DNA from 2 places in the Schnuerera sp. genome. Region 1 is predicted to be linked to the other one. Evidence: riboswitches for the same ligand, from Rfam matches in the RefSeq annotation. Region 1 holds a riboswitch; the other holds the start of a gene.
The links. A riboswitch is a leader RNA that binds a small molecule or an ion and turns the genes downstream of it on or off. The one in region 1 is predicted to bind lysine.
Positions count from the first base shown of each region.

Region 2: another riboswitch for lysine. It lies ahead of VK998_RS03845 (APC family permease); the one in region 1 lies ahead of VK998_RS04340 (aspartate kinase).

Region 1 covers NZ_DATHXO010000178.1:357-4,546, forward strand. The annotation lists gene VK998_RS04320 (hypothetical protein) at 1-624, shown strand, start outside; gene VK998_RS04325 (TIGR04104 family putative zinc finger protein) at 631-951, shown strand; gene VK998_RS04330 (cupin domain-containing protein) at 1,018-1,512, opposite strand; gene VK998_RS04335 (diaminopimelate dehydrogenase) at 1,634-2,611, opposite strand; lysine riboswitch at 2,737-2,899, shown strand; partial or broken gene VK998_RS04340 (aspartate kinase) at 3,073-4,190, shown strand, end outside.
Region 2 covers NZ_DATHXO010000160.1:13,626-17,086, forward strand. The annotation lists gene VK998_RS03835 (stalk domain-containing protein) at 1-37, opposite strand, end outside; gene mnmA (tRNA 2-thiouridine(34) synthase MnmA) at 261-1,373, shown strand; lysine riboswitch at 1,528-1,714, shown strand; gene VK998_RS03845 (APC family permease) at 1,883-3,283, shown strand; gene VK998_RS03850 (amidohydrolase) at 3,296-3,461, shown strand, end outside.

The sequences.
Region 1 (4,190 bases):
ATTGAACTTTTATATGAACAAAGGAAGGAAATTGCAGTAGAAAGAATGTTAGCTAAAAATATATTTTTAAATGAATTGGAAGAAAAATATATAGATCCGAGTAAGATTTTTATTATTGCCGGTAAAGATATTTTTACTAATAAGGAGTTTTTAGTAGATATAAAGAATAAAGGGAAAACCAAATGGAAAGATGGAAGACCGATAAAAGCTTATAAAACTAATTGTGGAGATGGAACAGTAACCATTCATAGTGCTTTAGGAAATTTAAATGGGCAAAATATATTACTTGAAGGTAATCATACGGATATTTTATATAAATCAAAGAACTACCTATCATCTATTCTAGGAAAACCTTTAATTAAAGATATTAAAGAAGGAGAGATAGGAAAAGGATATATTATCTTCGCAGAAAATTGTGACAAGATAAATATAATTTATAAGATAAAAAAAATGTGTAATCAAAGTATGGATATTGTTGATGATAATATCCAGGTGATAAATTTAGGCAATAATCATTATTGCTTTATGGTTACAGGGGATAAAAATTTAAGAATTGAGCCAGATAAAAGTGCTAATGGGGAAATATTAATAAAAGCAATTGAAAAAATTACAAAAGGAGAATAAACTAATATGCAAAGATGTAAAAGTTGTGGCAATAAATTTAAATGGAAGGATATTATAAAATCCATATGGGTTAAAGGCTACTCTCATATTGTATGTAGTAAATGTGATTCCGAACATAGGGTAAAATTTATAACAAGATTAATTATAGCTTTATTTATAGTAGGGCCAACTATTTTAATTAATAATTTTAGGTATCATGGAAAATATATTTTTAGTGTTTTAAACCTAAGTTCAAAAGAAACTATTTTAATCTACTTAATATGGATTGTATTAATAATTATTATAACACCTATATTTGCTAGGTATAAATTAATAGTTAAAAAATAGAAAAACAAGTAAGTTTTAGTGGACAAGGAGAAAAAATTCCTTGCCCACATTTTTAATTTTCATTATCTAGTAATGTTCATGGTACATTTCAGCTTCTTCTTTAGTCTTATGAATTGTACCATGAGGATGCTCAGGAGGAGCATATATAGAATAAAGTTTGATTGGTACACAACCTGTATTGATTAAATTATGCCATGTCCCTGCAGGTATAAATATTACATAATCATCATATATCCTTGTTTGGAAATCCAAATTATCCATGCTATTTCCCATTCTAACAATTCCTTGGCCTTGCTCAATACGAATGAATTGATCTAAATCAGGATGCATTTCTAAACCTATATCATCACCAACATTAATACTCATTAGTGTTAGCTGTAAATATTTTCCTGTCCATAATGCAATACGGAAAAAATCATTTTGTTTAGTAGCTTCTTCAATATTAGTTACAAAAGGACAAGGCCCATAATCCCTTAACTGAATAGGATATTTCCTATGATCTGGTTGATGTCTAGGACTATTCCAATAAGAATAAGGATAGGATTTATAATCATTATACATAATGTTCACTCCTTTAGTATTTTCTACAATATTATATGTTCTATATTAAAAAGAGGTTCTTTGGAATAGGGCATTTGACCTATCTATTTTACATGATTTTGTTTTAAAACTATCCTATTTTTTATAATAATTCTCTTCTTAATTGCTCTCCTGTTTTAGAGGATAAATATCCTAATGGAATGTCAAATATAGTTATAGCACCTTTTTTACCTTCTAAAGCCATTTTATGGACTGCTCTAGCATAAGCAACTAATACTGATGAAGTGAACTCTGGATTGCTATCAAGGGCAAGATTGAATTCTATTTTATGCCTAGCATTAGATTTTGTAGTTCCAGTTTGAATAACAAATCCTCCATGAGGCATTTTATTATGGTTTTTTTTAAGTTCTTTCTCGGAGATAAAATTTACAATTGTATCATAGTCTGCAAAATAATTTGGCATGGATTTTATTTCATTTTCTATTCTTACTAAATCTTCACCATCTTCGCATACAATGTAGCAGATTCTTTTATGCATTTTGCAAGAAGGAATATTTACATCCTCACAATTTTTAACCTTTTTCAAAATTTCTTCACAGGGTATTGTATATTGGACTCCATCCTTTACACCTTTTATTTTTCTAATAGCATCTGAATGGCCTTGGCTTATTCCTTTTCCCCAAAACGTATAGTTTCTACCATTAGGTAAAATTGATTTACCTAATAACCGAGCAAGTGAAAAAAGACCTGGATCCCAGCCAGCAGATATAAGACTCAATTTATTTGATTTCAAAGCTATGTTATTTATTTTATCAAAATATTCAGGGATTTTTCCATGGTTATCAAAACTATCTACTGTATTAAAATATTTTGAGGTCATAGGAACTTGTTCGCCTAAGTCCTTTGCAGATCCTCCACATAGTATCATTACATCAATTTTATCTTTGAAATCTAACATATTTGAAATATGTATTACATTGGATTTTGTATCTAATAAATCAGGTTCTCTTCTTGTAAATATGCCTACAAGCTCCATGTCTTCATTTTGACTTATTGCTAACTCTGTTCCTCGTCCTATATTTCCATACCCGACTATTCCAATTCGTATTCTATCATTCATGGTGCACCTCCAAAATAATTAATTTATTGAAATTATATCACAAACAATCATAAAAAGTTACCAAAGTTCTGTTGACAATATTAATTTTGTGTGTTACATTGATATACAATTAATTAAATTTAGCAATGTGACTAAGAGGTTGCGGTTGTTAAGAGTACTATGGTAAACTAATTGTAGGAAAGGAACAGTCGCCGAAATATAGGGATACCTATATTGGGACTATGCTGAATAAGTATAGTACTGTCATTAGAAAGTTGCCCAATTTTCTAATGAAGTACTTACCACATTGGGGCGAAAGGCGATTGTATAAACAGTCATGAGTACCTTTTGCTCATGGCTTTTTTTATATTAAATAAAAATGTTTTATTTTTTAGACTTAGAAATTTCATAAATGTTTTTAAAAAGTTTCCTTAAATCTCAACATTTTGATAAAAACTTTTCTTATGCCAGGAGGTTGCGTTATGAAAACAATCGTACGAAAATATGGTGGAACAGCTGTAGAGACTATAGAGAAGATGCAAAGTATAGCTGAGAGTATAATTCGAAAAAAACAAGAGGGTTATAATATTGTAATAGTAGTTTCTGCTATGGGAAAGACAACTAACCAACTTGTTGAGATGGCTAGGAGTATTTCTGATACTCCATGCAAGAGAGAACTTGATGTACTTATGGCCACAGGAGAGCAAGTTTCTATTTCATTACTATCTATGATATTAAAAGAAAAGGGATATGATTCTATTTCCTTAACAGGATTCCAAGCAGGTATTAGGACGAAAGGCATACATACTAAAAGCAAAATTGTAGAAATAGATATTGATAATGTCAAAAAGTATTTAAAAGAAGGAAAAATTGTAGTTGTTGCTGGATTTCAAGGAGCTAATGAATTAGGAGAGATAACTACCTTAGGTAGAGGAGGGTCAGATACAACAGCAGTAGCTTTAGCAGCAAAGCTTCAATGTGCATGTGAGATATATACTGATGTAGAAGGAATTTATAGTGTTGATCCAAGGCTTTTTCCAAAAGCAAAAAAATTGGATTATATAAGTTATGAAGAGATGATGGAAATGTCTAGTTTAGGAGCAAGGGTTATGGAAACTAGATCTATAGAGATAGGCTATAAATATGATGTGCCTATTTATGTTACTTCTAGTCATAATAATATTAAAGGAACATATGTAAAGGAGGTTGACAAAGAGATGGAACAAAAAAGTATAACTGGGTTAAGTGTAAGCGATGAAGTGTTGATGATAACAATTAATAAAGTTCCTTATACGCTAAAAAACATCTCAGATATTTTCAGTAGCTTTGCTAATCATGCAGTGAATATTGATATGATTAGCCAGACATCTCCAAATGCAGGATTTGTTAATATATCTTTTACTACACGCCTGCTGACGGCGTCCCGTGAGCGGACCCAGGGCCTCGACAATACGGCGCATCAGCAGGTTCTGGCCGAGGTCTTCGCCGACTTCCCCGACAGCGAGAGCGCGCTGCGCCGCCAGGGGCTGGCGTTCTTCGAATACCGCCTGACCGACGCCGGCCGTGCCGCGGACAAGGTCGCCGAGGCGGACCTCGAGAC
Region 2 (3,461 bases), on a different contig from region 1:
AAAAAAATAATTTTCCATGAAATTTCCTTTTTTTCAATTATTCCACTCCCTTCATCTTTAGGATAAATTCTTTATTATCTATATTATACATTAGAATCTCGCTTTTCCTAATAGATTACATATTAAATTTACATTACAAACACAACAATATTATGAAAGGTCAATGATAATATAAGAAAATTTGCTATAATTCCTATGATTAATGATATAATATTTATATTGACTTGTTATTAGATTTATTATAATTTAAGGAGGATTTTATGAAAAAAAGGGTAATTTTAGGTATGAGCGGTGGAGTTGATTCATCTGTCTCTGCCTTATTGCTAAAGGAAATAGGATATGAAGTAATTGGACTTTTTATGAAAAACTGGGATGAAAAAGATGAATTTGGAGTATGTACGGCAACAGAAGATGCTGAAGATGCTAGAAGGGTAGCCAATCAATTAGATATCCCCTTTTATACTATAAATTTTGAAAAAGAATATTGGGATAGAGTATTTACCTATTTTTTAGATGAATACAAGAAAGGAAGAACTCCTAACCCAGATGTCATGTGTAATCAAGAGATAAAATTCAATTCTTTTCTAGATTACGCTTTGAAATTAGAAGCAGACTATATTGCTATGGGTCATTATGCTCAAGTAGAAGAAAAAAATGGTAAACACTATCTTCTCAGAGGAAAGGATAAGAATAAAGATCAAAGCTATTTTTTATCTAGAATAGGACAACAAGCTCTTTCTAGAACCCTATTCCCAATAGGACATCTCAATAAAAAAGAAGTTAGAGAATTAGCAGAAAAAAATAATCTTTATACTGCTAGAAAAAAGGACTCAACTGGAATATGTTTTATAGGTGAAAGAGATTTTGATGAATTCTTAGATAAATATCTTTTAACAAAAGAAGGAGACATTATAGATGTAGAAGGAAATAAATTAGGTAAGCATAAAGGGTTGATCCACTATACTCTAGGTCAAAGAAGGGGAATAGGTATAGGTGGAATTGGTACAGGAGAACCTTGGTTCGTAGCAGGTAAAAATTTAAAGAAAAATCTTCTTTATGTAGCTCAAGGCGAAAATCATCCAGCCCTTTATTCTACTTCATTAATCGGAGAATCTCCTTCATGGATACTGGAAGAAGCCCCTAATATGCCTTTAAGATGTACTGCTAAGTTTAGATATAGACAATCGGATATTCCAGTAACGGTGGATATATTAGAAGATGGCAACCTTCATATAAAATATGATGAGCCAGTAAAGGCAGTAACCCCTGGCCAAGTAGCAGTATTATATGAAGATGAAATATGTCTTGGAGGTTCTATTATAAAATCTATAGTGCCTTTGGATAATAAATATTCATATTTAAATGAAATCTAATGGGACAGTAAAAACCATCCCCACTGTCCCATTAATTTATCCTAAGCAATTACTTCTCCTGATTAATTTTTTCTACATTTTTCATCTTTACTTGACAATATAATTTTTAAATGCTATCATATATAAAATTTAATAAAAAATCCTCATCCTCCAAGGGTGAGGTAGAGGTGCGATTACTAAGAGTACTTATATTAAGGCCGGAAGCCAATGATATATGGGGAAAGGAGTCATCGCCGAAGTGTCAGATACCAAAATCTGATGCTGGGACTGCATCTAATAGGTGTAGAACTGTCATCATTGTATTTATTTGCCCGATACTTTGATGTTGAGCTATCTCACTATGGGCCAGAAAGGGGGAGAGGATGTCTTTAGCTTTGCTATTAACAAAAGTATTTGACATACCTGTCAAATGCTTTTTTGTTTTTTTGAATATAAAAAACTGATTTATATTTTAATTAAAAATTAGTTTTAAAATTTATTTGACAAAATTAGATTGGGAGGTAAAAATATTGTTAAATCAATCAGAACAATTAATTAATACAATGAATTCAACACATTCAACGGATTCAGGTTTTAAAAAAGAAATTAGTTTATTTGGCGGAGTTAGCATTCTAGGTGGAATAATGGTAGGGTCAGGGATTTTCTATCTAGGTTCATATGTATTGATGAGAACAGGTATGAGTTTAGGTTTAGCATTGCTAAGTTGGATTTTAGGTGGTTTAGTTTCTTTATTAGGAGGTATTTGTTATGCTGAACTAGGTGCATCTGATCCCCGTGCTGGTGGTATGACTGTATACTTAAATAAAGCCTATTCTCCTGTAGTAGGGTTTTTAAATGGATTTAATAGTTGGTTAATCGGTGGTCCCGGTTCTATTGCTGCAATTGCAATTGCATTACCAAGCGCTTTAACCGCTATCATACCCATGGGAGAATGGACAATTAAAATTATAGCGATAGTACTAATTATAGGTCTCACTATTGTAAATTATTTTGGTGTTAAATTTGGATCAAAACTCCAAAATTATTCTATGATTGCAAAATTAATACCTATTGGTATTATAATGGTATTAGGACTAATGTTCGGAAAAGTATCTCCAGACTTAAGTCTTACACCTAAAACAGTAGATGTAAATTTTGGTTCAATCATTAGTATGGTAGCCTTTGCAGTGGTCGCTAGCTTATGGGCTTATGAAGGATGGACTAATTTAAACACTGTAGCAGAGGAATTAAAAGAACCTAGGAAAAATTTGCCCCTTGCTATCATTATTTCTATTGTTTCAATAACAGCATTATACACTCTATTCAACTATTCCATATATAGAGTTATACCTTTTAATGAAATTGAAAATTTGATTGCAAATAATGAATTCTATCTAGGTAGCTATGCAGCAGAAAAGCTAATGGGGAGATCTGGCAGTATTTTAGTCATAATTGGTATGGTGGTTTCAATGTTTGGTGCTCTTAATGGATGTATATTAGCCTTTCCAAGAATGTATTATGCAATGAGTGTAGAAGGTCATTTCTTCAAAAGTTTTGGTAAATTACATCCAGAACATAAAGTACCTCATGTTCCTTTGATTATACAAGGACTAATATCTATCATATTAGTATTGTTAAGAAATTTAAATCAATTGACTTCTTTAGTTGTATTTTCAGGAATGTTGTTTAATACATTAGGAGTATATGCAGTAATAATTTACAGAAGAAAATTCCCTGATTTAAAAAGACCTTATAAAGTAATTGGTTACCCTGTTACAATAATATTAACAACTTTTATATTTGTAGGGCTAATGATCAATACATTTATTGAAGACCCTTTAACTTCATTGATCGGTTTATCCGTTCCTGTTATTGGGCTGTTCTTCTATATCTATTTTAATAAAAAAAATGAAAATACACAAAAAATATAAGGAGATGATCTTTTGAGAACAATTTTAAAAAATGGTAAAATCTATGTTGAAAAAAACAACTTTCAAGAAGCGTTACTTATTGAAAATGGAATAATCAAACAGGTTGGTTCTAATAAAGAAATTCTTAATAATGATACTGACAAAATCATTGATCTTCAAGGAAAAACTGTTTTGCCAG